DNA from 3 places in the Rhizobium sp. WSM409 genome. Region 3 is predicted to be linked to each of the others. Evidence: predicted binding sites of a transcription regulator. Region 3 holds the regulator's gene; each other region holds the start of a gene.

Region 1 (10,647 bases), 530 kb from region 3:
GGTTCACCTGCGTGCGCGGGCGATCCTCGATGCGATCATTCTTTGCCGGCGCCTGCTCGCCGCGCCGGCGCGCAGTCTGCGCATTCTTGGCGGCTTTCGCCGCTGCCTTTTCGCCGAGCGGCCGGGCGCCCGGCGCCATCCAGACATTGGCGCTGCGGCGCTGGCCGAGCGGCTGGGGACGCTTCGGCTTCTCGTCGTCCCTGCGGCCGCCGTCGCGGCGATCGTCCTCTTTGCGCGCCCCACCGTGGCGGTCGTCGCGCTTCGTATCGAGACGGCTCAGCGCCCGTTCGCGCTTGTCCTCGTCGCGACGCGGACGCTCGCGCTTTTCCGGTGCCGGCTCTGCCTCTTCCTCGGCAGCGACCGCCGTCGTATTGTAGATCGGCGCGTCGAAATTCGCCTTGGCTTCCTCGATGAGGCGCGGGCCGAGCTGGTCGCGCAGTGTGCGGCCGCGCACTTCGACGACATGGCCTTCCGGCAGGTCGCCAAGCTGGAACGGGCCATAGGAAATGCGGATCAGGCGATTGACGTCGAGGCCGAGCGCACCGAGAACGTTCTTGATTTCGCGGTTCTTGCCTTCGCGAAGACCCATGGTGATCCAGACGTTCGAGCCCTGCGTGCGGTCGAGCGTCGCCTCGATCGAGCCGTAGAGCACGCCGTCGACGGCGATGCCGTCCTTCAGCTTGTCGAGCGCGTCCTGATCGATCTCGCCATGGGCGCGGACACGGTAACGCCGCAGCCAGCCGGTCGCCGGCAGCTCGAGCGCGCGGGCGAGACCGCCGTCATTGGTCAAGAGCAGCAGGCCCTCGGTGTTGATATCGAGGCGGCCGATCGACATGACGCGCGGCAATTCTTCCGGCAGGTTGTCGAAGACGGTCGAGCGGCCTTCCGGATCGGCATTGGTGGTCACCAGGCCGGTGGGCTTATGATAGAGCCACAGTCTGGTGCGCTCGATGCCGCGGATCGGCACGCCGTCGACTTCGATGCGATCGGCGAGCGTGACGTTGACGACGGGGGTGTCGAGCACCCTGCCGTTCAGCGTCACACGGCCTTCCATGATCATGCGTTCGATGTCACGGCGGGAGGCGACGCCGGCACGCGCCATCACCTTGGAAATGCGTTCGGCCTTGGCGTCACTATCGGTTTCGGCGGCGATTGCGCGTGCGACCGCAGGCTTTGCCGGCTTGTCGCCGTCCGCCTTCGGGCCGGCTTTCGACCTGATATCCCGTGAAAGGGGCTTTGCGCCCGGGCGTTTTGGCTTGTCTTTGGGTGTCATTTGTTGTTTGCCTGCCTTTTGGGCCTGTCTATCAGGTCACGCATCTGCGGTTAAGTGGAAATTCTTGCGATCGTGAAGACAAATCGTTTCATGGAGATGGCGCTCGAAGAAGCGCGTGCCGCCGGAGAACGCGGAGAGGTGCCGATCGGCGCCGTCGTCGTTATCGACGATATTGCCGTTTCACGCTCTGGAAACCGCACGCGCGAGCTCAAAGACGTCACCGCACACGCCGAAATCGCCGCGATCCGGCTCGCTTGCGAAGCGCTCGGACAGGAACGTCTTGCCGGTGCCGATCTCTACGTGACGCTGGAGCCTTGCACCATGTGCGCGGCAGCCATCTCGTTTGCGCGCATCCGCAGACTCTACTACGGCGCCGAGGACCCGAAGGGCGGCGGCGTCGACAATGGCGTGCGATTCTATGCGCAGCCGACCTGCCACCACGCCCCGGAGGTCTATTCCGGCTTCAACGAGGTCCAATCGGCCGATCTGCTGCGAAGGTTCTTTTCGCAAAGGAGAGAGGCGCCGTAATCCCAGCGCCTCTGCGCGGCGCCGTCATCCTTGCCGGCGCGCCGAAAAAGCCGCTATTGCAGGAGGTTCCACCACTGCTTGCCGGTGTTGGCGACCGCTGCATCCTTCTTGCGCTTCTTCTGCTTCTTGAGTTCGGGCTCGCCGACATCATCGAGCTTTGCCGGATCGTCGACGGTGCGGTAGCCGGGCGGCGGATCTGATATATAGCGGCGCTGATCGACATAGGAGCCCTTCTGCAGGGCGCGGGCTTCACGGTAGGCCTTGGTCTGAGCTTCCGTCGTGCGCCGGCCGCCTTCGATCGCAGAGCTTGCGAGCGGCGAGCGGTAATTCGGATTGTCCTCGTTCGCGTCGGCTTCCGAAACGAGACGAGCACGTGTCTCCTCCGGCGATTCAAGCCACTGCGGATTGTCCTTGTTGGCGACCGTCTGCTGCGGCGCAACGAGGGTCTCTTTCTGCGCCTGAGCCGGCAGCACCAGCGTTGGACGCGGCGTGTACTTGACGCCTTTGTTCTTCGGGTCTGGACCGGTCAAAGACACCGACTGGCCGAGATCGTCGGTCAGCTGCTCCATGGCGGTCTTGTCGGTGCCGTAGGTCGGGCTGCTGGCGCAACCGGACACCAGGGAGCATCCCGCCACTACAACAGACAGGCAGGCGCCCATACGGAACCAATGCGTTGCTAACATGAAAACCCTTCCAGCCCTGCCGGTGCAATCATCGCCCAACCGGACAACCGTCCCCCTGACGCAAAAATCCGGCCATTTTCAGGCAGCTTTTACCGGATGAACCGCGAAAACGCAATTCATCCGGCAATATTCTTCACGTAAGTGCGGCAAGCTCACGAAGGGCAGCAGCGTCGCGGGCCGAAACATCGGGATATTCGGGATCGGAACCGACATCCCTGGTGATGCGCCAGGAGCGGGCGCATTTCTCACCCTCTGCAAGCTTCGGCACGACGCTGACCTGAGGCACCTCCACCAGGCGGAAGGCATCCCCTGGTCCTTCGCCGACCTTGATCTCGATTGCCGAGGTGATGCAGACCTCGGTGAAGTCCTGGCCTTCCAACGCCTTCAGCAGTTCCGGATCGGCGATATGAACGACGGGAGCCGCTTCCAGCGAGGAGCCGATGCGCTTGTCCTTGCGCTCGATCTCCAGAGCGCCTGTCACAACCGAGCGGACCGTGCGGATCTTCTTCCACTTCTCGGCCAGGGCATCGTTGCGCCATTCCTTTGCGACCGGGGCAAACTGCTCCAGATGCACCGAAACGGCGGACGGGTTGCGCGACAGCCAGGCCTCCTCGGTGGTGAAGGGCAGCATCGGGGCAAGCCACGTCACCATGCAATCGAAGATCTGGCGGATGACGTGCAGGCTGGCGCGCCGGCGCAGGCTCGACGGCGCGTCGCAATAGAGCGCATCCTTGCGGACATCGAAATAGAAGGCCGAAAGCTCGACATTGGCGAAATCGATCAGTGCGCGGGCGATCTTCTTGAAGTCGAAGGCATCGTAGTTCTCGCGCACCAGTTCGTCGAGTTCGGCAAGCCGGTGCAGCATCAGCTGCTCCAGCTCCGGCAGATCGGCAAACGCGATCTCCTCGCCCTTGTCGTGGGCGAGCGTGCCAAGCATCCAGCGGATGGTGTTGCGCAGCTTGCGATAGGCATCGACATTGGTCTGGATGATCGTCTTGCCGACGCGCAGGTCGTCGGCATAATCCGAGGTCATCACCCAGAGGCGCAGGATATCGGCACCGGCGTCCTTCATCACTTCCTGAGGTGCTGTGACGTTGCCCTTCGACTTCGACATCTTCTCGCCCTTCTCGTCCATGGTGAAGCCATGGGTGAGGACGGCGTTATAAGGCGCGCGGCCGCGAGTGGCCGCCGATTCCAGCAGCGACGAATGGAACCAGCCGCGATGCTGGTCGGATCCCTCGAGATAAAGATCGGCCGGCCACTTCAGGTCCGGGCGGTCTTCGAGCGTGAAGGTGTGCGTCGAGCCAGAGTCGAACCAGACGTCGAGGATATCCATGACCTGGGTCCAGCGGGAATGGTCGTGGTCATTGCCGAGGAAACGCTCCTTGGCGCCTTCGGCAAACCAGGCGTCGGCGCCCTCATGTTCGAAGGCTTCGAGGATGCGGGCGTTGACGGCTTCGTCGACCAGGACATCGCCATCATCGTCTGCAAAGACGGCGATCGGCACGCCCCAGGCGCGCTGGCGCGAGAGCACCCAGTCCGGACGGCCTTCGATCATGGCGCGCAGGCGGTTCTGGCCGGCGGCGGGCACGAAGCGCGTATCATCGATCGCACCCAGCGCGCGCGAACGCAGCGTCGTGCCGTCGGCAAGGGTCTTGTCCATATAGACGAACCATTGCGGCGTGTTGCGGAAGATGACCGGCTTCTTCGAGCGCCAGGAATGCGGATACTGGTGCTTCAGCCGGCCGCGGGCAAAGAGCGCGCCGCGGGCGATCAGTTCCCTGATGACACGGTCGTTGGCATCGCCCTTCTTGCCGTTGTCGTCGATGACGCGGGCGCCCTCGAAGCCGGGGGCGTCTGATGTGTAGAAGCCGCCGTCGTCGACCGGAAACGGGATCTTGGTGTCGATGCCGCGGGCCTCAAGCGCGCGGACAGCCGACATCCAGGCATCGAAGTCTTCCCGACCGTGGCTGGGTGCGGTGTGCACGAAGCCGGTGCCGGCGTCATCGGTGACGTGATCGCCATCGAGCAGCGGCACGCGGAATTCATAGCCACCGCCGAGACCCTTGAAGGGATGGGCACAGGTCATCGCTGCGAAGTCGGCTGCAGAGACATCGCTCAAGCGCTTATACTGCAGCTTGGCCTTGGCGAAGGATTCCTCGGCCAGCTTGTCGGCAAAGATCAGCTTTTCGCCGGGACGCGGACCAAAATCGTTCTCGGCGGCCGTCACTTCATAGAGGCCGTAGGAGATGCGCGGCGAAAAGGAGACCGCGCGGTTGCCGGGGATCGTCCAGGGCGTGGTCGTCCAGATGACCACGAACGCATCCTTGAGCGCGACCGGACCTTCGACGACTGGGAATTTCACCCAGATCGTGTCGCTCTCATAGTCCTGGTATTCGACCTCGGCCTCTGCCAGCGCCGTGCGCTCGACGACCGACCACATGATCGGCTTGGAGCCGCGATAAAGCTGACCGCTTGCGGCGATCTTCAAGAGTTCGCCGGCGATGCGCGATTCCGCGTGAAAATTCATCGTCGTATAGGGATTGTCGAAGTCACCCTCGATGCCGAGGCGCTTGAACTCTTCCGCCTGGACTTTGATCCAGCCGGCGGCGAATTCACGGCATTCCCGGCGGAATTCGTTGACCGGGACCTCGTCCTTGTTCTTGCCCTTCTCGCGGTACTTCTCTTCGATCTTCCATTCGATCGGCAGGCCGTGGCAATCCCAGCCGGGCACGTAATTGGCGTCGTAGCCGCGCATCTGGAACGAACGGTTGATGACGTCCTTGAGGATCTTGTTCAGCGCATGGCCGATATGGATGTTGCCGTTGGCATAGGGAGGGCCATCGTGAAGGACGAATTTCTCGCGGCCAGCGGCGGAAGCGCGCAGTTTCTTGTAGAGACCCATCTCCTGCCAGCGCTTGACGAGTTCCGGTTCCTTCTGCGGCAGGCCGGCGCGCATGGGAAAATCGGTCTCGGGCAAATAGAGGGTCTTCGAATAGTCGATCTTTTCGGCTGTATCGGTCATGTCTGACAATCGTTTTCTGGCGGCCCAGGAAGGGGCGCAACGGGCGTGAAATAGCTGGTGACGGAAGCGCTCTTACCAAGCGCCAAAAACCCGGACCTTCCGGCCGCTTAGCGCGCGCGGAAGGCCGGGCCGATAATTCGCATCATCATTGCCAGCCGATATTTCGTCATCGCGCCGGTTCATAGGCGTTTTTGCCGGGAAAAGGAAGAGAAGAATTCGCGGTTGGCAATCCGCTTCAACGGCTGGAATCGCCGGTGGCCGCAGCGACAGCCGCACTCAAGGCGACCTCAGGAAAAGCACAGTTTCCGATCAAGCGCGCCGAGTGGCTTGACACCCGCAAGCAGCGCCCTCGCCTCTTCCTCATCGCGCTTGATCTGGGCGACGAGCGGATCGAGGCCGTCGAATTTCAGCTCGGGGCGGAGATAACCAAAGAAGGAGACGGAGCAGAGCTGGCCGTAGAGATCGCCGCTGAAATCGAAAAGATAGGTTTCGAGCAGCGGCGCGCCGTTTTCCGTGACCGTCGGGCGGCGGCCATAGCTTGCAACGGCATCGTGGAGCGTGCCGTCCTGGCGGCGGAAGCGGACGGCGTAGATGCCGGCGGCAAGATCGACCTCCGGCGGCAGGCGCATGTTGGCCGTCGGAAAACCGAGTTGGCGGCCGAGCTTTTCGCCATCGATCACCTCAGCTTCCACCGTATAGCGGTAACCGAGCATGCCGGCGACTTCACTGACATTGCCCTCCTTCAGGAGCGCGCGGATATGGCTCGAAGAGACGACATCGGCGTTTTCGTCACGGAAGGCATCGATCAGGGTGACGCCGAAGCCGTAGGTATGGCCGGCATTCATCAGGAAGGCCGGACCGCCCTCGCGGCCACGGCCGAAATGGAAATCGAAGCCGGTGACCACTTCGGAAGCGCCGAGCCAATCCTTCAGGATCGAATGGATGAAATCATCGGCCGAGCGCTGCGAGAATTCGTAGTCGAAGGGATATTCGATGACGGCGCTGAAGCCCAGCGTTTCCAGGATACGGGCTTTCAGCGGCGCCGGCGTCAGGCGGAAGACCGGTGTCTGCGGCCGGAAGACCGTGCGCGGATGCGGCTCGAATGTCAGCACCAAAGCGGGGATACCGCGCGCCTTGGAGATCTCGAGCGCCCGGCTCAGCACCGATTGATGGCCGCGGTGCACGCCATCGAAATTGCCGATGGCAATGACGCCGCCCTTTAGATGGGCGGGTAGGGGTTCCCGGGTTTCATTGCGGTGGAAGACGGTCATCGGCTGGCTTCTCTTCATGCAAGGCGTGTCTTCATGCAAGGCGGGGCATCCACCACTTCGGCGCGGCGTTTTCCCGTTCGAGATAGGCGTTGAGGATCGCCTCGTCGGTCTCGCCGTTGAGAGTATATTCCTTAGCGTGGATACCGCCGCTGATGTAGAGGAGGTCGAGGCCGTAATTCAAGGCGCCGCGCACGTCGGTCGGCATGCCGTCGCCGATCGCCAGCACGCGATCGACCGGGAAATCGCCGCGAAGCTCGCGGGCAGCCGCAAGCGTCGCCTCGTAGATCGGCCGGTGCGGCTTGCCGGCGATGCGGGTTTTGCCGCCCAGCTGCTCGTAATAGGCGGCCATGGCGCCGGCGCAAGGGATGATGCGATGGCCGCGCTCGACGATGAGGTCGGGATTGGCGCAGATCATCGGCACGTCGCGGGCTTTGAAATCGAGAAGCATGTCGGTGTAATCCTCCGGCTTCTCGGTCTCGTCGTCGAAAAAGCCGGTGCAGACCAGCGATTGCGCTTCGCCCGCCGGCCGGCGCTCGACGCCAATGCCTTCGAGCAGCGCCTTGTCGCGCTCGGGGCCGAGCAGAAAGACGGTCTTCGGCCCTTCGGCGATCAGCCCGCGCGTGACGTCGCCAGAGGTGACGATCCTGTCATAGGCACTGTCGGGAACGCCGATCTGGCGCAACTGATCGACCACCTGCCAGGAAAGGCGCGGCGAATTGGTGATGAGGACAACGGCGAGGCCGTTTTCGCGTGCCGCTTCAAGGGCTGCGGCCGCCTTCGGGAACGGATCGACGCCGTTGTGAACGACGCCCCAGACATCGCAGAGCACCACATCATAGCGACCTGATATCTCCGAGAAGTTTTCTATCCGCTTAGCCATTCCGATTTCCCGATTTGCTTCAGTCACCGGTGACATTGCAAAGGCGCAAGACGATGGCAAGGCATTTTCTTCGCCGCCGGGCCAATGCGTAGAGCTCGAACGGCGATCCGGAGGAGCGGAAGGGCAAAGGGTTTTGACGATTATCGCGAAGCGGCAGATCGCCGAGCGCGGACGAGTTCGGCAAAGTTCAGCTGCGCCGAGGTTTTGGCCGCAATCTCCGACTATTCTCCGGCATCTTCACAATTCCGGCACAAAAATTCGTGATTGCTCTCATTGACTCCTCTCGGAGCCATCCCTAAATGCTCGTCGCTAGCACTCACCGCAAGGGAGTGCTAACATCTATCCATGTGGGCCAATCCGGTCCGCGAATGTCATTCGATCGAGGGATTAGACAATGGCAAGCACCAACTTCCGCCCCCTTCACGACCGCGTCGTTGTTCGCCGCGTTGAGTCCGAAGCCAAGACCAAGGGCGGCATCATCATTCCCGATACCGCCAAGGAAAAGCCGCAGGAAGGCGAAATCGTCGCCGTCGGCTCCGGCGCGCGCGATGAGTCCGGCAAGGTCGTCGCACTCGACGTCAAGGCTGGCGACCGCATCCTGTTCGGCAAGTGGTCCGGCACCGAAGTCAAGATCGACGGCGAAGACCTTCTGATCATGAAGGAAGCCGACATTATGGGCATCATCGGCTGATCGGCCGACCTGCTTTCCCGAAATGGCTGACGGGCTCTTTGCCCGAACAACTCGAATTCAGGAGTTAAGAATATGGCATCTAAAGAAATCAAGTTTGGCCGCACCGCGCGCGAAAAGATGCTGCGCGGCGTCGACATTCTCGCCGATGCAGTGAAGGTCACGCTCGGCCCGAAGGGCCGTAACGTCATCATCGACAAGTCCTTCGGCGCGCCGCGCATCACCAAGGACGGCGTTTCCGTCGCCAAGGAAATCGAACTCGAAGACAAGTTCGAAAACATGGGCGCCCAGATGGTCCGCGAAGTTGCTTCGAAGACCAACGACATCGCCGGCGACGGCACCACGACGGCTACCGTTCTTGCCCAGGCGATCGTTCGCGAAGGCAACAAGGCCGTTGCAGCCGGCATGAACCCGATGGACCTGAAGCGCGGCATCGACCTCGCTGTCGCCGACGTCGTGAAGGATCTCCAGGCCAAGGCCAAGAAGATCTCGACTTCGGAAGAAGTTGCACAGGTCGGCACGATTTCGGCCAATGGCGACAAGCAGGTCGGTCTCGACATTGCTGAAGCCATGCAGAAGGTCGGCAACGAAGGCGTCATCACGGTTGAAGAAGCCAAGACCGCCGAAACCGAACTCGAAGTCGTCGAAGGCATGCAGTTCGACCGCGGCTACCTCAGCCCCTACTTCGTGACCAATCCGGAAAAGATGATCGCCGACCTCGAAGACGTCTTCATTCTCCTTCACGAGAAGAAGCTCTCGAACCTGCAGTCGATGCTCCCGGTTCTCGAAGCCGTCGTTCAGACCGGCAAGCCGCTCCTCATCGTCGCTGAAGACGTCGAAGGCGAAGCCCTCGCTACGCTCGTCGTCAACAAGCTGCGCGGCGGCCTGAAGATTGCTGCCGTCAAGGCACCTGGCTTCGGCGATCGCCGCAAGGCCATGCTCGAAGACATCGCCATCCTGACGGGCGGCACTGTCATCTCCGAAGATCTCGGCATCAAGCTCGAATCCGTCACGCTCGACATGCTCGGCCGTGCCAAGAAGGTTTCGATCTCCAAGGAAAACACCACGATCGTCGACGGTTCGGGCGCTAAGACCGACATCGAAGGCCGTGTTGCCCAGATCAAGGCCCAGATCGAAGAAACCACCTCCGACTACGACCGCGAGAAGCTGCAGGAACGTCTTGCCAAGCTCGCTGGCGGCGTTGCCGTCATCCGCGTCGGCGGCTCGACGGAAGTCGAAGTGAAGGAAAAGAAGGACCGCATCGACGACGCGCTCAACGCGACCCGCGCTGCCGTTCAGGAAGGTATCGTCCCCGGCGGCGGTATCGCTCTGCTCCGCTCCTCCACGAAGATCACCGTCAAGGGTGCAAACGACGACCAGGAAGCCGGCATCAACATCGTTCGCCGCGCCCTGCAGTCGCTCGTTCGTCAGATCGCTGAAAACGCAGGCGACGAAGCCTCGATCGTTGTCGGCAAGGTCCTCGACAAGAACGAAGACAACTACGGCTACAACGCCCAGACGTCCGAATATGGCGACATGATCGCCATGGGTATCGTCGACCCGCTCAAGGTCGTTCGCACGGCGCTGCAGAACGCTGCTTCTGTCGCATCGCTGCTGATCACCACCGAAGCCATGATTGCCGAACTGCCGAAGAAAGAATCGGCTGGCGGCGGCATGCCGGGCGGAATGGGCGGAATGGGCGGAATGGACATGATGTGATAGGCCAACGGCCTTTCACAGCATCGTTCATGAAACCGCCCATCATCTAAGATGGTTCAGCGCGTCAAGCGCGCTGAACTGGCGGAATGGACATGATGTGATAGGCGAAAGCCATCACTGACCACCATTCCGGCATCCGGAACAGGAAGGGCGGCCCTCGGGTCGCCCTTTTCTTTTGCCCAAAGCGATTCGACGTGCGGCACAGTGATTTGCATAGCCGACGAACGCCCGCCCGGCTCCCTCTTACAGGCCCCGGGCACGAAGCTTGCGCGAGGCTTGCGCTGCCTGCGTCTTTCTCAGCCCACCGACATGCGAGAGATCATTGAGTTGCGGCACGATTTCCGGCCTGACGCAGAGTGAAAACGTTTGCAACGCTCGCAAAGATGATCTTCCCATGCCAATTCTGGCGAAATAGGCCGAAGATGCGGGCACCCCCAGAATGAAGCCGATCCGAACACCCCTTAAAAAGCCGTTGCCGTTTGTCCAAAAGCCCCTATAAATCCGCGCTGCAATTAAAGCGCACCCGGCGATAATTTTTCGCCAATAGACGAGGCCGGAGCGCGGAAGGCGATGCATGAAC
Region 2 (10,647 bases), on a different replicon from region 3:
CGTTGTCGTCGCGGAGCGTCGACGACAGCAGCATCGGCCGCGTGCTGTTGATCGTCAAAGAGAGGTGTGAGAGATACCGCGTATCTCGGTGAAACAGGCCTTCGGGGCTGCCGGGCCCGGAAAGCGCGTCGCCATTATGGTCGAAGACAGCGAAGGTGTCGCCGTGCTTCAAGGTGCGCGGCCGCCGTTCCTGCAGCGATGCGGTGGCCGGAATGAAAAACTGGCCCGTAGGCGACAACTGCGTTGACGTTGCCGGCATCCCGTTGCTGTCTGTCAGCGCGCTCGACATGGCTTCTCCTTACGAGGCGACGTTAAGGTCGGGAGCCGTCCCATTGGACCGGCGCATGCGAGCGGTCTCGGTGCGCACTCCCGGCAGACGTCGGTATATATCAAGGTAGTCGGACGCCATGCGGCTTGCGGAAAAGCGTCTCCCGAACGTTTCGCGCACCCTGTGACGATCCATGCGCAGAGCCCAGTCGACGTTTTCCACCGCTTCCGTGACTGTATCGACGATGATGCCAGAGAGCCCGGGGTCGATTAGTTCAGGCACCGAGCCGCGGTTGAAGGCGATAACGGGTGTCCCGCACGCCATGGCTTCGATCATCACCAGCCCGAAAGGCTCCGGCCAGTCGATCGGAAAGAGCAGGGCACCTGCATTGCCGAGAAATTCCGCCTTCTGATGTTCGTTGATCTCTCCGATGAACTCGACGTTGGGATGGCTCTTGACCATCGGTTCGATCACCGTGTCCCAGTAGGCCTGGTCGGCATTGTCGACCTTGGCGGCCATCCTTAGCGGCATCCCGGCTTTCGCCGCGATCTGGATCGCTCGATCGGGACGCTTCTCCGGCGAGATGCGGCCAAGGAAAGCGAGATAATTGCCTTTCGGCTTGGCGGTGAAGGGCAGGCCGTCAGTGGCAAGCCCGTGATAGACTGTTCCGGCCCAATTGACCGGCGGCATGGGATGGCGCTGGTCGTTGGAGATCGACACCAGCGGAATATCGGGGAACGCCTTGTAGAAGGGCCTGAGGTCTGGCAGATCCAGCCGCCCGTGCAGCGTCGTGACGGTAAGATCGGCAAAATCCCGGATCAGCGGGAAATGCAAGAGATCGATGTGGAAGTGTAAGACGTCGAATTCATGCGCCCGGCGGCGGACCTCCTCCAGCATGACGACATGATGCGGCAGGTGGTCCTTGACGGCCGGATTAAGCCGCAGGGCGACGTCAGAGCAGGGCACCAGCCTGGCATCGGTGACGGAATCGCCGCTGGCAAAGAGGGTGACATCGTGACCCCGCCGAACCAGCTCGTCGGTCAGGTATGAAACAATGCGCTCGGTGCCGCCGTACAGCTTGGGCGGGACACTTTCAGCGAGCGGCGCGATCTGGGCGATCTTCATCGGCAAAACCTCCGCAATTGAGCAAAGAGTCGACGGTAAAAATCAGATCCGCATCCTTGCTAAGGCATGCGGCAGATTAAGCCGTTTCTACATCTCGAATGGCTGTCGCAGGCGGTCTCCTCTCCGGAAGCTACACAGGCTGAAGCCGCCCATCCGGCGTGGTTGTGGTCTGCGGCGCTGGCTTCGGTGGATGTTGGCGGCAACGGGTAAACCTTGCTCTCCAGCGCGCGTATCGCCCTCGTCCAGATGTTTCAGCGCTTGGATGATCTCGTCATAAGAGACGGCCTTATCCGAGCCGGGGTAAAGTCGTAGGGCGGGTGCGGATTCGATCGCGAATATATCGGATGCCCACGAAGCGAGAATGGCCCGCTTCTCTTGCTTGCCAATGCCCTCGGCCGCAAGCACGTCCCGCGGGTGATTGAAATGTTTGGCCGGATGCAGGAGATGGGCAGCACTGATGGCCGCGGTGGCTTGCTTTGGAAGAGTATTCTCGATGTCCTTTCTCATAGGTTGGCTCCATTGATGTTGCTCGACGGAACGGCTGGTACGGATATGAAATGTAAGGGAAGGCCCGCTGTGGCGGCCTGCGCGGGCCTTCCCGCAGGCCTTAGAAGTCCATGCCGGCCCCAGCGGGCAGGGCGGGGGCGGCATCCTTCTTCGGCTTTTCGGCGATCATCGCCTCAGTTGTGACCAACAGACCCGCGACCGAGGCCGCATCCTGAAGCGCGGTGCGCACCACCTTCGCAGGGTCGATCACGCCCTGCGCGTATAGATCGCCATATTCGCCGGTCTGGGCGTTCCAGCCGAAGGACAACTCCGACTTTTCGCGCAGCTTGCCGACGACGATCGAACCTTCGGCGCCAGCATTTTCGGCGATCTGACGCACCGGCGCCTCGATCGCCCGACGGACGATGTCGATCCCGACGCGCTGATCGTCGTTGGCCGTCGGAAGACCGTCGAGCGCCTTGACCGCACGCAGCAGGGCGACACCGCCACCGGGCAGAATACCTTCTTCGACGGCAGCACGTGTCGCATGCAGCGCATCGTCGACACGGTCCTTCTTCTCCTTGACCTCGACCTCGGTCGAGCCTCCGACGCGGATGACGGCAACGCCGCCGGCGAGTTTGGCGAGGCGCTCCTGCAGCTTCTCACGGTCGTAGTCGGAGGTGGTTTCCTCGATCTGAGCGCGGATCTGGGCGACCCGTCCATCGATCTCCGCCTTGGAGCCGACGCCATCGATGATGGTGGTGTTTTCCTTCTCGATCGAGACCGTCTTGGCGCGGCCAAGCATGTTGAGTGTCACGTTCTCCAGCTTGATGCCGACGTCTTCGGAGATCACGGTACCGCCCGTGAGGATGGCAATGTCTTCCAACATGGCCTTGCGGCGGTCGCCGAAGCCTGGGGCCTTGACGGCGGCGATCTTCAGACCGCCGCGAAGCTTGTTGACGACGAGGGTCGCAAGGGCTTCGCCTTCCACGTCCTCGGCAATGATCAGCAGAGGCTTGCCGGACTTCACCACGGCTTCCAGGACTGGAAGCATCGCCTGCAGATTGGAGAGCTTCTTCTCGTGAATGAGGATGTAGGGCTCTTCGAGCTCGACCCGCATCTTGTCCTGGTTGGTGACGAAGTACGGGCTGAGATAACCACGGTCGAACTGCATGCCTTCGACGACTTCCAGCTCTGTCTCTGCGGTCTTGGCTTCCTCGACGGTGATCACCCCTTCGTTGCCGACCTTTTCCATCGCTTCGGCGAGATACCTGCCGATTTCCTCGTCGCCATTGGCCGAAATGGTGCCCACTTGGGCGATTTCCGAATTGCTGGTGATCTTGCGGGCGTTCGCCTTCAGTTCCTTGACAACGGCGTCTACGGCAATGTCGATGCCACGCTTCAGGTCCATCGGGTTCATGCCTGAGGCGACAGCCTTTGCACCTTCCTTGACAATGGCCTGGGCAAGGACGGTCGCCGTCGTGGTGCCATCGCCAGCGAGGTCATTGGTCTTCGACGCCACCTCGCGCAGCATCTGGGCGCCCATATTCTCGAACTTGTCTTCCAGCTCGATTTCCTTGGCGACGGATACTCCGTCCTTGGTAATCCGGGGCGCTCCGAACGATTTGTCGATCACGACGTTGCGTCCCTTCGGGCCGAGCGTAACCTTCACGGCGTTTGCCAGAACGTCGACCCCACGCAACATGCGTTCACGGGCATCGGTATTGAATTTGACTTCTTTCGCAGCCATTGTTCACTCCTTCAATAGGCAGCTTTTTGACTGATGAGCGGCGTGTTACGCGGCCTGCTTCTGTTCGGCCTGGGCTTCGATGATGCCCATCACGTCGCTTTCCTTCATGATCAGCAGGTCTTCGCCGTTGATCTTGATCTCAGTGCCTGACCACTTCCCAAACAGGATGCGATCGCCGACCTTGACATCGAGCGCCTGGATCTGACCGGCTTCATTGCGAGCGCCAGAGCCTATGGCGATAACTTCGCCTTCCTGCGGCTTTTCCTTGGCGGTGTCAGGAATGATGATCCCGCCCTTGGTCTTCTCCTCAGAGTCGACGCGGCGGACGAGAATGCGATCATGCAGCGGTCTGAACGACATGTTTTCCTCCATGGACAAACAAGATGACGTTGACCCCGCGCCGAACCAGATGACCGGTCCAGCCGGGTGCGAAGCCTCTTCGAGCGTTTCGCGCGAAAGATTTATTTTCTAGATTTTCCGATTTCAAGAGGGCGCTGCAGAAAAATTAGCACTCTCGCACGTCGGCTGCTAACGTGCTGGAAAGGAACAATAAGGCATGGGTTTCCGTTTGAAAAACAACTGATGACCGGGCGCACTCGCGGCATCCGTCCAACGTTACGAAAAGGAGATGAAGCATGCATTTTTCGTCGGATCTTGAGCGGCAACTCAATGGTTATGGCCTCACTACAGCGCATATCCTGTATCACATCCCCGATTTTGAAACCGTCCTGCAAGCGTACGTCTGGCAGGACTACGATCTGGCGCCGAATTTCCCGGAGATGCAGAAGTTCCTCGATTATTGGCAGGCCAATCTCGACGGGCCTCTCCACTCGGTCCGCTATACACATCAGCGTCTCATCGGCCCGAACGAATGGCGGCGCGTCGACGGCGAGTTCAAGCTGCACTGAATCTTGAATCTGGATTTTTCTCTTCCCAATTCTCCGAGCGATCGAGGCTCCACGAGCTCGGTCGCTATCGAAGGTCTGTTTAGAGTGAGATGATATGGAAGAGCAGATCAGGAATATCGGAGACCTCAGCATCGAGGAACGGGAAGAGGTATTGTCGATGTCGCTACGGCCCTCGAGGGCACGGCACGTGAAGCCTTTGCTGAAGGTAACCTGCACTTTGCAGCGCTTTGGGCCAATGCAAGCAGCTGCCATGATTGCGCAGTTCAACGCGACGCATCCGTATCGTATGGTCAGTCACGCCGTCCATTAGGCGCTGCTTCGTTGATCCGGGCGCAGTCCTGGGCGGTCGCTCAGAAGTGCCAGAGTGCGGCGGCGGTACGAGCTAGAACGAACGGGCATCGAAATCTTTTCCAGGGCGGCACGTAAGCGTCGCTTCACCGCTGGAGCCTCGTTGCCGACAGCCGAGATGAGGTCGCGCATGGCCATGCGAAGACCGTGAAGCTGATCGACGAGATCCATGATGACGTCGATGCCGGCCTCGTTGACGCCCATGCAGCCGGGCGCGGGCGAGATCTGCATCCCAGGAACTGGCGCTGGTCCTCGTGAGTTTGCGGCTGAAGCCAACCTTCCTGGATCCACAGTTCGAGCTCGGTTACTTCGATCTTGAGGCGATGACGGGATTCACGATCGTCCCCCAGCCAGTTAGCGTTTTCACACGGTCGGGGCCATTTTTCTCGCACGGCGGCGGGCCGTTGGGCCGACGGTGCCGTGGAACCGAGACGGCTGTCAAATCTTTTGCCATTGCTTTGATCGAGATAAGGCAGATGAACACGAAGATAAAACCCGAACGCGCCGAAATCCTCCGTCTTCGCGCCCGCATTGTCGCCGTCGAGCGCGCAACCCTCGCAGCACTCGAACTCGTCCTCCTCCTTAAACCAAAAGAGCTCGAAGCTTTCCTCGAAAGCCGAAGGAAAGAATTATCGCAGAACTATTTGGACGAGACGTTCGCGACGGATTTGGTAGATCCGGCTGAACGAGACTTCGTCGCTGAAGAGGTGGAAAGATTGATGCGTGCGCTTCAATCGGAAATGGATTTCAAGGGTGGAGTTTCAACTCCGGAAAGCGGATGATCAACGCCACGGGCCTATAAGCCGCTCGTACTCTGCTTCCGATACACCGTAGCAACCGTTAGACCGTTTGGCCAAGCCAGCACGGTCAATGATCTCGATTGTGCCCCGGCTGGCCTTGATGAGCCGCTCTCCTTCAAGAATGTGGGTTGCATCAGTGACGCTGGGCCGTCTCACGCCCAGCATCAGCGACAGAAAGTCGTGGGTGAGGGAAAGGGGTGACCCCAGACGATCTGCCGACATCAATATCCAGCGGGCGAGCCGTTCTTCAACGTTGTAGCGGGCATTGGCGTAAGCGGTCTGACCGACTTGCAGCTGGAAGACGTGAACATAGCGCAGGAGAAGCTTTCGCAGGGATTCGCTCTCGTCGATCGCTCTCAAAAGGGGTGCGACCGCTATGCGTCTAGCTGGACCGCCAACCTGCATGAATGTCTTGTGTGGCGTTTGCATGGCGCCAAGGATGACCGGCACGCCAATAAGCCCTTCGTAGCCCTGCGCACCGATCTCGGCCGAGCCGTAAACCTCGTCAGGCATTACCGTCGAACCCAAGCCGCCGTCCAGAAAGTATACGTGGGTCAGCGGTCGCTGGCTCTCTATGCACACATCGCCCCTGTTGAGGGCGACGGGCTCGAGGTGATCCCAAAGCAAATCCCCATCCGCTTGCGATAAGGCGCGGAGCAATAGGTTCGATCGGCCAGCGGGCAATGTAGACAGTTGGTTCATGGTAAAATCGTCGAAATAGCTTTTGGGCAGAACGCATGTCAGCCATCAAGAGTTCAGTATAAGATTGAAAATGGTCTTCAGTTTTCAGAGGCAACACGTAGCTGTCGGAGGCGTTCGTTCTTCTCCTCGCGTCGTCTGCGTTCCTCTTCAGCGGCTTCGGCCGCGGCCTTGTTTGTTCGCTCGAATGCTTCCGCGCGTTCCTGCACGGTCAGAGTGCGTCTGATCCTGCTTACCATTGGAATGTTCCTTGAGGGTTTTCTGATATATGGGTGGATTGCCAAGCCGCTTCAACACCTTGAGCGAGTGTCTGTAGCGTGCCGCCCTTGAGCGGGCGCTTGCGAAGGGCGCGATCGGGCCACCCCATAATCGTGAATCTCCCCAGATGTCCGCCGGCGTCCGCCTCGATGCTCGCGCGTCGGGTGAGAAGGCGGCTCCCATTCTCGGGTGAGCCCCCTCGGTCCAGTTCAGCAAGCTACGGAAAATCATGGCCGCTTACGATCACCTCGTCATTTTTCTGCACGGCATCGGGGCGTCTGGCGCTCAGCTCATGCCATTGGCATCATCCTGGCGAGCACAGCTTTATCCTGTGTGCAAAGAGAGATGAATGAACCGGCGTTCCACTTAGTTCATGACGCGCTTGCCTCGCAACCCTACTCGGTCGACATTCGCGTCAACCACTCTCCGGCCTCCGCCGCGAACGTCGCCGGGATGGTTCGGGCGCTCCCCATCGGGTCGAGCGTCCTTTTTTAACCGCTTCCTGGTGACACGCTCTCATCGCCCTTGTCGGGCAATGCTCCGGCGCCGGGCGTCTTGCTTTCGTCCTGCAGGTGCTCCTTGTCATGAGGACCTGCAGCGGGTTGATCCTGACCGTCGACTGGTTTCTTGCGTGTCTCCTCGATTGCCTGCTCGGCTTTGATGTCCTGGACAGAGCCGTTCGGCGGCACTTTGAGGATGCCATCGTTGGAACGGCAGTCTCTCAGAGCAGCCCATTTCCCGACGGCGATGGTCAGGGATGCGGCGTCGTTCGGTGTCCCCGGTGCGAACGACCTTCCAGACCTGCGGAACGAAGCTGCAGACGGAACAGACGGAGGCAATATCCGACAATGAGCGCTATATCCATAATTTCGATCTCCTGACTCCGCCATTCACGGCCGTCGGGAACTATCGCCGCTGATCCGTGTTCCAAAACGCTCCCTCCGCCTCAGGGCGGTTACCGATAATGGATGATGGAATGGATCTAACAAAAAGAGACTGCATCATCGTCGGAGGTGGGCCTGCCGGACTGACGGCGGCGATCTACCTGACGCGCTATCACCTGTCTGTGACGGTTTTTGATGACGGAACCAGCCGGGCAGCCAACATCCCGGTGTCCCATAACCATGCCGGCTTCCCCAGCGGCATCAATGGTGCGGACCTGCTCCGCCGGATGCGCGCTCAAGCCGTCATGTACGGCGCGGAAATCGACGATAAACGAGTGACGGCACTGCGCAAGGCAGAAAAGGATTTCGTCGTCTCTTTCGCCGACGGCTCCTTATCGGCCCGAACGGTTCTCGTCGCCACAGGTGTTGTGAACCGCATGCCGTCGATGCCAAAAGACAAGCACGACGAGGCAGTGAAACGAGGGCTCATCCGCTACTGTCCGGTTTGCGACGGCTTCGAAGTCACCGACAAACGCGTGGCGATCATCGGGCAAGGCTCCCAAGCGTTCAAGGAAGCGGTATTTCTCAGAAGTTATAGCCGTGACATTACTTTGGTGTCACCCTCCGGCGAGCATGAACTCAAGGCGAGCGAGGAGACGCGGCTGCAGCAGCTGGGCATATTGGTGAAGGGTGGCCCTTTCGAAATCGATGTCGAACAAGGCGCGATCGCGATCCGTACAAGCAGGGGCACGCATCGGTTCGACTCCATCTACCCCGCGTTAGGATCGGACGTCAGATCGGAGCTCGCCTTAGGGGTGGGTGCAACGGTTTCGGGGGAAGGATGTATTTGCGTCGACGGTCACCAACGCACAGACGTCCAGGGCCTGTATGCCGCTGGAGACGTGGTGATTGGACTGGATCAAATTAGCCACGCGATGGGCCAGGCTGGTGTCGCGGCCACGACGATCCGGAATGATCTTAGTGATTTGTCAGCATTGATCCGCTGAGCCCAGCGGGCCCGATGCGTATAATTAATTGCTGAGCGACGTTGCATGAGTGTCAAGGAAGTCGCACCTCAGCCATATTAGCGACGAAGGCTGGCCGACGCGTTCCGAGAACGCGGCGGATGGACGTCATTAGGTGCTCCTGACCCGATTCGCGTGGGGTGACAAGTTCTGGCCAGACGTAAAAAAGGGCGCTCGTCGAGCGCCGTTTTCCATTCTGGTTGGGATCGGGCTGCCTTGTTCCCCTTAACATTCGCGGACGCTTCGGCGAGCTGCGTCAGTTTCTGGTCGGTCACTTCTTCCTCGGCAAGGTTGGCTTGCAAGAGCGGTACGGCGTCTTTAAGCCCCAGCTGCTTCGCCCATGCGAACAGCGTGCCGTCGCGGGCGATCTCGTAGTGTTCTACACCCTGTGCAGACGAAATGAGACCAGCGTCGAGGGCCACGGCGCCGTTGTATTCCTCCATGATCTCCTAGACTTCGGCGATAATACCCTGGATGGCTTCGCAGGTCTTGCCACGGGCCGTCCCAGGACGGCATCCCGGAGGGTTGAGGAGTATTATGAAAAATGCTTGAATTACATGGCCGGCCGCAAGGCCGATTAAATATCTCTCGGACGGGAACAATTTGGCTCCGCGGACCGTAAGGAGTCGGGTCGTGGAGAGATTTGATATGGCAGCCACCTTACACTTCAATGTGCGGCCCGCCGCAATCCAAACCTGCCCCGTCTTAACTAAGGCGGGGCTTTTCTTGGCGTTTCGCCGGTCGGCTTCGACATTCCAGGAGGTTGGATGAGCGACACCGACAAGCCGGCGTTCCGCATCGATGGCCGATATCACTGTCAATGATGAGACGCGGACGATGGCGCGTTTACCTGCAGCGAGTGAAGGCTATCAAACTTCATGATCAGCAGCGTGACCAGTTCCTCGCGCGTCCTATGTCCTTCATTATAGAGGTCGACCGCCGCGCTGCAAAGCAGCTGCATTGATTGTTCCGTCGGCGCAGCGTGATTGTGCCGGTACCAAGTCTGGACGGCATCGGAAAGCACGTTTACGTCGTCCATCTGAAGTGAGAGATTGAAGTCCGTCATCTCATGCTCCTTGAGCGTCGCAACAATTCGCCCGGACCGCGATAGGAAAACTGGTACTGCATTAACCTCCCAAGGACAACCATCAGTACGGTTGCGAACGGTTGCCGGGAGCCTCCGCCAAGTCAGCGGCGATCCGCTTCTCCAACGATTTGTACGGAACCGCGCAGGAACCGGTATCGCACGCGCCCGGTTAGAAAGGCGGATCGCGGGAGGGGAAGCCATGTTTCCTTGCACAACGCCCTTTGCACTCTCCGCGATCCACCCTCCCAGGGGATGGCCGCGCGGAGGCAAGGTTGTTTGGTGTTTCCTCTCATCCAATGCCTTCGGGCTCTGCGCGGCCTCCTGATTTAAATCTGCCGACGAAGGAACAAGAGTGGCCGCCGAGAGTAAGGCCGATGGGCCACGCATCCGTTTCCTTTTACGCGGCCTACTCCTCCAAACTTCCCCAACTCGCCCCGCCTTTTACGCGGGGCTTTTTTCTGAGTCTCATGCGGCTAGGTTTGAATGTGGTCGATCGACAGCCCGGGTGGAACAACTTTGCTATCGAGAGGTTCGGCGGGATTCTCGTTGGTGGAGCAAACCATGCCGAAGTATTTTTTCCACATCCGCCGGAACGATGTCTTCGAGGAAGATTTAGAAGGCATCGACTTGGCTTCGCCTGAACAGGCACGGGAGGAAGCGGTCGCGGCCGCTCGCGAAATCGTGGCGGAGGGGATCCGGAGGGGCGATCCGGCAGACGGAGCGACTTTCGAGATCATGACCGAAGAAGGCTCGCTGGTCGCAACCGTTCCTTTCCGGTCGGCTGTCGGCCTGGAATAGCGCCCTCGCGCAAACGGTTTCAATTGTCAAAACCGCACAGAGCCTGAAGCCTTCGAACGAAAGGAGTAGGTTCTCGTTTTACCATTCGACGGATGGTGCGATGTTATGACAGAATTGCTGCAGAGGCGAGTGAATAACAAATTGTTGCGGCGATTTCCGGAGGATGCCTTCGAGCTTCTGGCGCCGTTCCTCGAACCCGTCGATCTTCCTG
Region 3 (10,647 bases):
GCGATGTTCGTTTCCTTCACGCTGCTCGTCTGGCTGATCGACGGGGCGGCGGCTTCGCCTGAAAGCGGCCTGATCGGCAGGCTGTGGCCGGCGTTTGCCACCGGCTGGCTGTTCGGTTTCGGCTATTTCGTCGCCGGCCTCTGGTGGGTTGGCCATGCGCTGCTGGTCGATCAGGAAGAATTCGCCTGGGCGCTGCCGCTGGCAATCCTCGGGCTGCCGGCCTGTCTTGCGATCTTCTACGGGCTGGCGGCCGCCCTTGCCCGCATCTTCTGGTCTGATGGCATGGGGCGGATCGCCGCGCTTGCGGCAGGCTTCGGGCTGATGGAATGGCTTCGAAGCGTGATCCTCACCGGCTTTCCCTGGAACGCCATCGGCTACGGCATGATGCCGGTTCCGCTGATGATGCAGTCGGCGCATCTGATCGGGGCGATGGGCGTGACGGCCCTTGCCGTCTTCGTCTTTTCCGCGCCTGCCCTTGCCGGGACGCGGCAAGGGGCGCGGCCGGGCATCGCGCTCGCCGTCCTGCTCTTTGCCGCCCATCTGGGTTATGGCGCTTACGCTCTCCATCTCGCGCCGCGGCCGGACATATTGCCTGAGGACAAGCGGCCGGTGGTGCGGCTGGTGCAGCCGGCGATCGACCAGACAGAGAAAATGGATAACGACGTCGACCGCGCCACGATCTTCGAGACGCATCTGAAGCTCTCGGCCGAAGCGCCGAAGAATGGCGGGCGCAAACCCGACATCATCGTCTGGCCGGAAACCTCGATCCCCTTCATCCTGACCGACAACCAGGATGCGCTGACGCGGATTGCCGATACGCTCGACGACAATCAGATCCTGATTGCCGGCGCCGTACGCGCCGAGGAGATGGGACCGGGTACGCCGCCGCGCTACTATAATTCCATCTACGTGATCGACGGCCGCGGACAGATCATCGCCGCCTCCGACAAGGTGCATCTGGTGCCCTTCGGCGAGTATCTGCCCTTCGAGGACGTGCTCACCGAATTCGGCATCCAGAACGTCGTCGAGGTTCCGGGCGGCTTTTCGGCCGCGGCAAGCCGGCACCTGCTGGCGCTGCCCGGCGGGCTCAATCTCTATCCGCTGATCTGCTACGAGATCATTTTTCCCGGCGAAATGACCGGTGACATTAAAGACGCCAACGCAATCCTCAATATCACCAATGATGCCTGGTTCGGCTTGACGCCCGGCCCCTACCAGCATTTCCAGCAGGCGCGCGTGCGGGCTGTCGAAACCGGCCTGCCGTTGATTCGCGACGCCAATAACGGCATTTCAGCGCTGGTGAATGCCCATGGGGAAATTATTGCGGGCCTCGATCTTGGAGAAACCGGCTTCGTCGATGCAACGCTCGATAGCATCGGTGCGGGACTTGGAACGACAATCCCCCGGCAAACATACTTCTGGTTGACCGAGGCACTGCTGATTTTGATTGCGCTAATTTCTCGCAGAGGTTTTATTTCCGGGTTGAATTGACCAAAAACCCCTAAAATTGCATAGTGATGACAATCGGCGTTCTTAACGTATGTTCGAAGGTGGGTTCCCCACCGCTTGCAACGTGGCGTTTTGGGATGGATCAGGGGCATGCCGGTTAGAAACAGTTGAAATTCTTAGCTAGGGCACGACCATGATTGAAAACAAGAAGAAGCCGAATCCGATCGACATCCATGTTGGCAGCCGTATTCGTCTCCGCCGTACGATGCTGGGCATGAGCCAGGAAAAGCTTGGCGAAAGCCTTGGCATCACCTTCCAGCAGATCCAGAAATACGAAAAGGGCACCAACCGCGTCGGCGCAAGCCGTCTGCAGAACATCTCGAACATCCTCAATGTTCCGGTGTCGTTTTTCTTCGAGGACGCGCCCGGCGAACATTCCAATGCCGGCGGCGGCATGGAAACCTCCAGCTCGAACTACGTCGTCGATTTCCTGTCTTCCTCGGAGGGCCTGCAGCTCAACCGCGCCTTCGTCAAGATTTCCGATCCCAAGGTTCGCCGCAAGGTCGTGGAGCTGGTGAAAGCCTTGGCCGCTGAAGCCGACGCCGACTGAACCAAGACCGGCGCAGAATTCGAAAGGCGGTCGAAAGGCCGCCTTTTTTGCGTTTTTGGGGCAAAATTTGTCACTTTGCCGCAGATATAAAGATATATTTATGTCCTTCTGCGCTTGTCATCAGGCCTCGAACTGAGTACCTACTAGCTGGCTTTTGTTCTTTGAGGGGAATCCCGAAATGCGCGCGAATTATCTCTTTACCAGCGAATCTGTTGCCGAAGGTCATCCGGACAAGGTCTGTGACCGTATCTCCGACGAGATCGTCGATCTGGTCTACCGCGAAGCGGCCAAGACCGGCGTCAACCCATGGGGCGTGCGCATTGCCTGCGAGACGCTGGCGACGACCAACCGCGTCGTCATCGCCGGTGAGGTCCGCCTGCCGCCGAGCCTGATGAAGAAGGACAAGGATGGCAAGGACGTCATCAATCCTTCGAAGTTCAAGGCCGCCGCCCGCCGCGCCATCAAGGATATCGGCTACGAGCAGGACGGCTTCCACTGGAAGAAGGCGAAGATCGACGTGCTCCTGCACTCGCAGTCGGCCGACATCGCGCAGGGCGTCGATAGCGCCGCCGACCAGCAGGGCGACGAGGGCGCCGGCGACCAGGGCATCATGTTCGGTTACGCCTGCCGCGAAACGCCGGACCTGATGCCAGCCCCGATCTATTATTCCCACAAGATCCTGCAGCTGCTCGCAGTTGCCCGCAAGAAGGGCGACGGCGAAGTCGCCAAGCTCGGCCCCGACGCCAAGAGCCAGGTGACCGTGCGTTACGTCGACGGCAAGCCGTCGGAAGCAACCTCGATCGTGCTTTCGACCCAGCATCTCGACGAGAGCTGGGATTCGAAGAAGGTTCGCGCCGTTGTTGAGCCCTATATCCGCGAAGCGCTCGGCGGACTGAAGATCGCCGACGATTGCAAGTGGTATATCAACCCGACCGGCAAGTTCGTTATCGGCGGACCGGACGGCGATGCGGGCCTCACCGGCCGCAAGATCATCGTCGACACCTACGGCGGTGCCGCTCCGCATGGCGGCGGCGCATTCTCCGGCAAGGACACGACGAAGGTCGACCGTTCGGCCGCCTATGCCGCCCGCTACCTTGCCAAGAACGTCGTCGCCGCCGGCCTTGCCGACCGTTGCACGATCCAGATTTCCTACGCGATCGGCGTCGCCCAGCCGCTGTCGATCTATGTCGACCTGCACGGCACCGGCAAGGTCACCGAGGATCAGATCGAAGCGGCTATCCGCAAGAACATGGACCTTTCGCCGACCGGTATCCGCCGCCATCTCGACCTCAACAAGCCGATCTATGCCAAGACCTCCGCCTATGGCCATTTCGGCCGCAAGGCCGGCCGCGACGGCTCGTTCTCCTGGGAGCGCACCGACCTCGTGAAGGCGCTCAAGGAAAGCGTGAAGACCTGAGATAAAGCATGACGGATATGGAACGCCGCGGCCGGGCGACCGAAGCCTTCTTCGGTCGTCGCAAGGGCAAGGCCCTGCGCGAACAGCAGGCCGAGACGCTAAACAGTCTCCTGCCGGCATTCCTGATCGATCTTACAGCGGCTCCCCCGGAGCCGCTGACATCCCTCTTTCCGGTTCCGGTCGAAAGATTGCGGCTGGAAATCGGTTTCGGCGGCGGCGAGCACCTGATCCACCGCGCGCTGAACACGCCTTCGACCGGCTTCATCGGTGTCGAACCCTTCGTCAATTCCATGCAGAAGCTGCTGTCGCGCATCGGCGAGACCGGTGCCTCCAATATCCGCGTTTATAATGACGACGCGACGCAGCTGCTCGATTGGCTGCCGGACGGCTCACTCGATCAGGTCGATCTGCTCTATCCTGATCCCTGGCCGAAGCGGAAGCACTGGAAGCGACGTTTCGTCTCGAAAACCAATCTCGACCGCTTTCATCGCGTGCTGAAGCCCGGCGGCCTGTTCTGCTTCGCCTCCGACATCGATACCTATGTGAACTGGACGCTAATCAAATGCCGCGACCATGGCGGTTTCGACTGGATGGCCGACAATGCAGCCGATTGGCTGACCCCCTATGAGGGCTGGCCGAGCACACGTTACGAGGCCAAGGCGCGGCGCGAGGGGCGGTCCTCGGCCTATCTGACCTTCAGGAAGATCTGAGGCAGCCGGCAAGTCGGCGAACGCGCCATGATGTTCCTCGGCGCGCGGGACGCTGCCTGACGGATTTCCGTGCCGAAGGATGGGCTAAATCGCGTCGCGATCCTTCAGATTCGCTTGCCACGCTCTAGCTCCTTGGTTTCTCGCATGTCCGTTGCCGCAAAACCGCTGCACACTTTTGCGCGACATGCTCTACCCAATTTTAGCGGTGGTTAGCGCCGATGGGTCTACGGTCAGATAGCTGGTTGGAATGCGATCGCTGGCCACCCCTGGGCCTTCCATCTCTGCTGGGTCATAGAACAGACCGTTTTCCGCGTCGTAAAGCATGAAGTGATCCCGCTGAACGTGGACGATAGCGACCCCCTGGATATCGCTCCATCGACTGGTTTTGATCGGGGCTTCGATAGGCACTCCGATCTCCGCCAACACGCCGCAAAGATCGTTCCAGGTTGTATAATGCGCCGATTTATCGCCCCAATCGATCATGGCTGCCACCTCGTCATAGCTCATGCCGGTGAGCATCTGCAGGACTAACACCCCGCATCCATCGTCTCTCGGACGCTGTGTATGAAATAGAAATCGGTGCGATTGGTTCAATGCAAGCTCCTTTCGTCGCCGACCATGAACAAGCCAACGCGGAATACAGGCACTCGTCTGTAGCATGAAAAGGCACCAGTTTCGAACAGATGGCCGCTAGTGGCGGCGTAAACGAGCCATCACCCCACGGGCAGCTTCTGATGAAGAGGCGCATTCAGATTTCTGGTCGATTCGATCCGAAGTGATCCGGCTTTAAAGCCGACGACGACAACAAACCGAACTGAAGGCGCTGCGTCCTGCCTTGCGGCGCATAGAGTTCCGCCGTTGGACCGGTTGCCATTAACGCTCACGCGACTATTTTCTGTGCTGGCCACCCTCCTCTCAATGGAAGAGACAATGACCGGGAGCAAGTCATGTGCCGAAATATAAAACCCCTGTTCAATTTCGATCCGCCCGCGACGGATGAGGAGATCCACGATGCCGCGCTGCAGTTCGTGCGCAAAGTGAGCGGAGCGACCAAACCGTCGAAGCGCGATGAGCTCGCATTCGAGCACGCGGTCAGTTCGATCGCAGCATGCGCCCGCGAGCTGCTCGATTCGCTGGAAACGTCTCAACCTCCTCGTGATCGTGAGGAGGTAGCGGCAAAGGCGCGCGCGAGAACGGCGGTCCGCTTCGCGTAAGAGATCCTGTCACGCACAGGAGATCTCAATCAAGCGTCAACTGGCCTATCTGAAAGAAGGCGACGCGCACATGTCGCGACATCCGTCCCGACCGCAGCGAAATTCGAATAGAACGACCGCGCACCGCAAGCAGTGAAACGCGACAGACGGTCTTTGACGGTCAGTGCAGGCTGACCGTCTTCAATTCGTCCTCGGCAGCCTTGAAGAAGGTGCTCGAACGGTTGTCCGTCAAAAGGATCGGCGTACCGTCGGCGCCGAAGAGTGCCCAGAGATCGACGGTCGGATCGATATCCGGCGCCTCGGGAAAGCACTTGGCGACCTCATCGGTGCGCATTTTTCTGATATAGGCGACCTCGCCGTTGCCGATGTGGGCAAGCTCGGATTTGGTCAAGTGAGACGTGGCTTCTTTCATCAACATTCCTGTTCCTCCGGGAGAAGGGACCAACGGTTCGACAAACCGTTGTGCTACTGTGAGACCGAAATGTTAATTTTCTTGACCATGCGCGCGGGTTCCGGACGAATTAGATCGACGGAGAGCAGACCGTTCTTCAGGGCCGCACCCAGCACCTGCATGCCGTCGGCAAGAACGAAAGTACGCTGGAACTGACGGGCGGCGATACCGCGATAAAGATAATCCCGCTCGCCCTGTTCGACCTGGCGGCCGCGGATCAGAAGCTGGTTCTCCTCAATGGAGACATCGAGCTCCTCCTCGCTGAAACCGGCCACGGCAAGGGTGATGCGCAGGCGTTCCGGCGCGCCGCTGTCGGCGCCGATGCGTTCGATATTATAAGGCGGATATCCGTCGCTCGCCTTGGAAATGCGCTCCAACGTCTTTTCCATGGCATCGAAGCCCAGAAGCAGCGGGCTGGCGAAAGGGGTAATACGGCTCATCTCTTTTCAAGTCCTTGATGCAAGCGACCATCCCGGACCTTAACGGCAGCATCCGGATGCCGCTAATATGGGGAGAGGAGCCCGGCGCTGCAAGGCATGGGGCGCGACGTGTCGGCGCCACCTTCTCAATTTTAAGCTGACGTCAGGCTCTTTCCTTGACAAAGCGCCTGCTGCCTCGCATCAAAACATGCCCGCGCGGATTGTGCTGATTTGTGACGGGACGTGAAGAAATCGGTGCATGCCCGATATCACGCAGTGCGAGGATGGAACGATCGGAATGGCAAGCGCAAGAAAGATCATCATCGACACGGATCCCGGCCAGGACGACGCGGCCGCCATCATGCTGGCCTTCGGCAGTCCCGATGAGCTGGAGGTGCTGGGGATCACGACGGTCGCCGGCAACGTGCCGCTTTCGCTCACCAGCCGCAATGCGCGCATCGTCTGCGAGCTTTGCGAACGGACGGAGACGAAGGTTTTCGCCGGCGCCGACGCACCGATCGCCCGCAAGCTGGTGACGGCCGAACATGTGCACGGCAAGACCGGCCTCGACGGTCCGGAGCTGAACGAGCCGACGATGGCGCTGCAGCCTGGCCATGCCGTCGACTTCATCATCGAGACGTTGCGCCATGAGCCTGAAGGCACGGTGACGCTGTGCACGCTCGGGCCGCTCACCAATATCGGCATGGCCTTCCAGAAGGCGCCCGACATCATCCCCCGCATCCGCGAACTGGTGATGATGGGCGGCGGCTTCTTCGAGGGCGGCAACATCACGCCGGCGGCCGAATTCAACATCTATGTCGACCCCGAAGCCGCCGATATCGTCTTCCGCTCAGGCGTTCCGATCGTGATGATGCCGCTAGATGTGACGCATCAATTGCTGACCCGCAAGGACCGGGTGAAACGCATGGCCGAGATCGGCACGGCGCCGGCAAAGGCCATGGTCGAGATGCTCGAATTCTTCGAACGCTTCGACATCGAGAAATACGGTTCCGACGGCGGGCCGCTGCACGACCCGACCGTCGTCGCCTACCTGCTGAAGCCGGAGCTTTTCCAGGGCCGGGACTGCAATGTCGAGATCGAGGTCCAGTCCGAACTCACCGTCGGCATGACGGTCGTCGACTGGTGGCATGTGACCGAGCGCAAGCGCAACGCCAAGGTTATGCGCCATGTCGATGCGGATGGCTTTTTCGATCTGCTGATCGAACGCTTCGCCCGCATCTGACTCTTTCGTTCCCCTTCTCCGCCAGAGCGCCGCGCGTCCCATGGGACGCGCTAGGGAAGTGTTCTCAGGCGTCTTTCTCGTCGAAGACGGAGTTGGTTTCGGCTTCCGCCGGCTTCGGGCCGCCCTTGGCGACACCGACCATGGCCGGGCGCAGCACGCGCTCGCCGATGGAGAAGCCTGCCTGCACGACCTGGACGACCGTGTTGTTCGGCACGTCGGGGTTCGGTACCTCGAACATCGCCTGATGGAAATTCGGATCGAACTTCTGGCCAACCGGCTCCAGCTTGCGAACGCCGTGGCGCTCGAGAGCCGACAGCATGGCGCGCTCGGTCATCTCGACACCCTCGATCAGCGTGCTCAGGCCGGCATCGGCCGCAGCCCTGGTCTCCGGAGGGATGGCATCGAGCGCGCGGCGCAGATTGTCCGAGACGGCGAGCATGTCGCGTGCAAAGCCCGCGACGGAATAGGACTTGGCATCCTTCACCTCGCGCTCGGTGCGCCGGCGCAGATTGTCCATCTCGGCAGCAAGGCGCAGATAGCGGTCGCGCAGTTCGCCGTTTTCGGCTTTCAGAAGCTCAAGCGCGTCCGGCTGGGCGGCCTCTTCCTGCGCAGTTTCGTTCTCGACGTAGGCGGTAGCGTCGGCTGCGGCATCCGCCGCAGTTGCGTCAGGTCCGTTTTTCGTCGTGTCATCGGTCATGACGGTCTCCGGTTGGTGTCTTCAGATGCGCCCGATATCGAGGTTTGACCGAAAAAAATCAAGTCTGCGTGACAAAGAAGCGAAAATTCCGCGTGCTTGGCAGTTGCGGCGTCAAAGCTGGTTGCGCGAAAGGCGGGAGACGAGCTGGGCTGTATAGTCCACCATCGGCACGATGCGGGAATAATTGAGCCGCGTCGGGCCGATGACGCCGACAGCGCCGACGATGCGATCGTCATCGTCACGATAGGGCGCGACGATGAGCGACGAGCCGGACAGCGAGAAGAGCTTGTTTTCCGATCCGATGAAGATGCGGACGCCCGAACCGCTTTCGGCGAGATTGAGGATCTCGATCAGGCTGTCCTTCTTCTCGAGATCGTCGAACAGCAGGCGCAGCCGGTCGAGGTCCTCGGCGCCGGCGAGGCCTTCGAGCAGGTTGGCGCGGCCGCGGATGATCAGCTGCGTCGGTTTTCCCTCGTCCGGGCTGCCGGCCCAGACGGCAATGCCGCGCTCGACCAGATCGCGCGACAGGGCATCGAGCTCGTGACGGACGTCGTCCTTCAGCCGGCTTAATTGTTTGCGAAGCTCCGGCAGGGTCTGGCCGGACATATGGGCATTGAGGAAATTCGCCGCCTCGGTCAGCTGTGAGGAGGTGACGCCCGCCGGCAGCTCGATGATGCGGTTTTCCACCTGATCGTGATCGCCGACGAGCACGGCCAGCGCCTTTGTCGGTTCGAGCCGGATGAACTCGACATGTTTCAGCACCGGATCGCTTTTCGAGGTGATGACCAGGCCGGCGCCGCGCGAAATGCCCGACAACATGCGGCTTGCCTCGTTCATCATCGATTCGACGGGATTGCCGCCGCTTTCGGCCCGCACCTGGCGGTCGATGCTGGCGCGTTCCTCGGCCGAGAGGTCGCCGACCTGCATGAAGGCGTCGACGAAGAAGCGCAGGCCGATCTGGGTCGGTAACCGGCCGGCGCTGACATGCGGCGAATAGATCAGGCCGAGTTCTTCGAGATCGCTCATGACATTGCGCACCGAGGCCGGCGACAGCGACATCGGCAGGATACGGGACAGGTTGCGCGAACCGAGCGGCTCGCCGCTTTCCAGATAACCTTCGACGATGCGACGAAAAATTTCCCTGGAGCGCTCGTCCAGCGCAGCTACGGCATCCGAAACCGACGTCGACCTGATGCCCATGAAGCTTTCGAACCCGTGCTGATGATACTTCCCGAAAAGTAAGTCAAACTAAGACCCGTGGCAAAAGGGAATTTGCAAATGAGCGCCGCCAATCGTAGAAGCGGTCAAATAAACTCCAGGAGATAAGAATGCGGCCTTCAGGCAGAAAAATCGACCAGATGCGCAAGGTCTCGTTCGAGCGCAATTTTTCCAAGCATGCGGAAGGCTCCTGCCTGGTGAAGTTCGGCGACACGCATGTGCTCTGCACGGCGAGTCTCGAAGAAAAGACGCCGCCATGGCTGCGCAATACCGGCAAGGGCTGGGTCACGGCCGAATACGGCATGCTGCCGCGGGCAACCGGCGAACGCATGAAGCGCGAGGCTGCCGCCGGCAAGCAGGGCGGCCGCACCCAGGAAATCCAGCGGCTGATCGGCCGGTCGCTGCGCGCCGTCGTCGACCTGCAGGCGCTCGGCGAACGGCAGATCACGCTGGATTGCGACGTCATCCAGGCCGATGGCGGCACGCGGACCGCCTCGATCACCGGCGGCTGGATCGCGCTTTACGACTGCCTGAAATGGATGGAAAGCCGCAACATGATCAAGGTCGAACGGGTCCTGAAGGATCATGTCGCCGCCATCTCCTGCGGCATCTTCGCCAGCCAGCCGGTGATCGATCTCGATTACATCGAAGACTCCTCGGCCGAGACCGATGCGAACTTCGTCATGACGGGCACCGGCGGGATCGTCGAGATCCAGGGCACGGCCGAAGGCACGCCGTTCAGCGAGGGCGAATTCACCTCGCTGATGCAGCTTGCCAGAAACGGCATCGGCGAACTCGTGGCACTGCAGAAGCAAGCCGTCGAAGGATGAACCCCATGCTGGAAGGCATGTTGGAAACGGCGCTCTATGCGCGGGATCTCGACCAGGCCGAGACGTTCTACGAAGACGTTCTCGGACTTGAAAAGATCGCCCGCGCCGCCAACCGGCATGTCTTCTTCCGCTGTGGGCCTGGCGTTCTCCTGATCTTCAATCCCGAGGAAACGGTAAAACCGCCAGCGCCTGAAGCACTGCAGGTACCGCCGCACGGCACGACCGGCCAGGGCCACGCCTGTTTCCGGGTGTCCGGCCGCAATATCGATGCCATGGCCGAGCGGCTGACGGCGGCGGGTGTGGCGATCGAATCCGAAGTGCGCTGGCCGAAGGGCGGCCGCTCGATCTATTTCCGCGATCCGGCCGGTAACAGTCTGGAATGCGCGGAG

Evidence for each region. The regulator HrcA, encoded in region 3, represses chaperone genes, less so after heat shock. The targets are predictions, from matches to a motif close to GTTAGCACTCNCNNNNNGNGAGTGCTAAC.
Region 1: a site for HrcA is predicted at 7,969-7,997, ahead of groES (co-chaperone GroES). Genes of this name have one in related genera too.
Region 2: a site for HrcA is predicted at 4,134-4,162, ahead of groES (co-chaperone GroES). Genes of this name have one in related genera too.

Annotation. Positions count from the first base shown of each region.
Region 1 is NZ_CM172794.1:535,786-546,432, reverse strand. It holds gene AC25BC_RS02625 (pseudouridine synthase) at 1-1,273, opposite strand, end outside; gene AC25BC_RS02620 (nucleoside deaminase) at 1,364-1,801, shown strand; gene AC25BC_RS02615 (hypothetical protein) at 1,855-2,484, opposite strand; gene ileS (isoleucine--tRNA ligase) at 2,618-5,509, opposite strand; gene AC25BC_RS02605 (bifunctional riboflavin kinase/FAD synthetase) at 5,797-6,780, opposite strand; gene AC25BC_RS02600 (TIGR01459 family HAD-type hydrolase) at 6,812-7,660, opposite strand; gene groES (co-chaperone GroES) at 8,055-8,351, shown strand; gene groL (chaperonin GroEL) at 8,424-10,067, shown strand; gene AC25BC_RS02585 (hypothetical protein) at 10,311-10,643, opposite strand.
Region 2 is NZ_JBYGKP010000004.1:70,678-81,324, forward strand. It holds gene AC25BC_RS31175 (amylo-alpha-1,6-glucosidase) at 1-289, opposite strand, end outside; gene AC25BC_RS31180 (glycosyltransferase family 4 protein) at 299-1,393, opposite strand; gene AC25BC_RS31185 (hypothetical protein) at 1,481-1,900, opposite strand; gene groL (chaperonin GroEL) at 2,001-3,629, opposite strand; gene groES (co-chaperone GroES) at 3,675-3,989, opposite strand; gene AC25BC_RS31200 (usg protein) at 4,265-4,537, shown strand; partial or broken gene AC25BC_RS31205 (chaperone modulator CbpM) at 4,940-5,235, opposite strand; gene AC25BC_RS31210 (hypothetical protein) at 5,140-5,667, shown strand; gene AC25BC_RS31215 (Crp/Fnr family transcriptional regulator) at 5,668-6,387, opposite strand; gene AC25BC_RS31220 (hypothetical protein) at 7,134-7,331, opposite strand; gene AC25BC_RS31225 (NAD(P)/FAD-dependent oxidoreductase) at 7,619-8,533, shown strand; partial or broken gene AC25BC_RS31230 (YciE/YciF ferroxidase family protein) at 8,761-9,051, opposite strand; gene AC25BC_RS31235 (hypothetical protein) at 9,369-9,617, opposite strand; gene AC25BC_RS31240 (DUF6894 family protein) at 10,122-10,436, shown strand; gene AC25BC_RS31245 (Crp/Fnr family transcriptional regulator) at 10,542-10,647, shown strand, end outside.
Region 3 is NZ_CM172794.1:4,627-15,273, reverse strand. It holds gene lnt (apolipoprotein N-acyltransferase) at 1-1,491, shown strand, start outside; gene AC25BC_RS00080 (helix-turn-helix domain-containing protein) at 1,643-2,059, shown strand; gene metK (methionine adenosyltransferase) at 2,238-3,476, shown strand; gene trmB (tRNA (guanine(46)-N(7))-methyltransferase TrmB) at 3,485-4,186, shown strand; gene AC25BC_RS00065 (hypothetical protein) at 4,376-4,780, opposite strand; gene AC25BC_RS00060 (DUF2277 domain-containing protein) at 5,134-5,400, shown strand; gene AC25BC_RS00055 (BQ00720 family protein) at 5,561-5,818, opposite strand; gene AC25BC_RS00050 (Hsp20 family protein) at 5,866-6,291, opposite strand; gene AC25BC_RS00045 (nucleoside hydrolase) at 6,569-7,513, shown strand; gene grpE (nucleotide exchange factor GrpE) at 7,578-8,210, opposite strand; gene hrcA (heat-inducible transcriptional repressor HrcA) at 8,322-9,410, opposite strand; gene rph (ribonuclease PH) at 9,539-10,258, shown strand; gene AC25BC_RS00025 (VOC family protein) at 10,255-10,647, shown strand, end outside.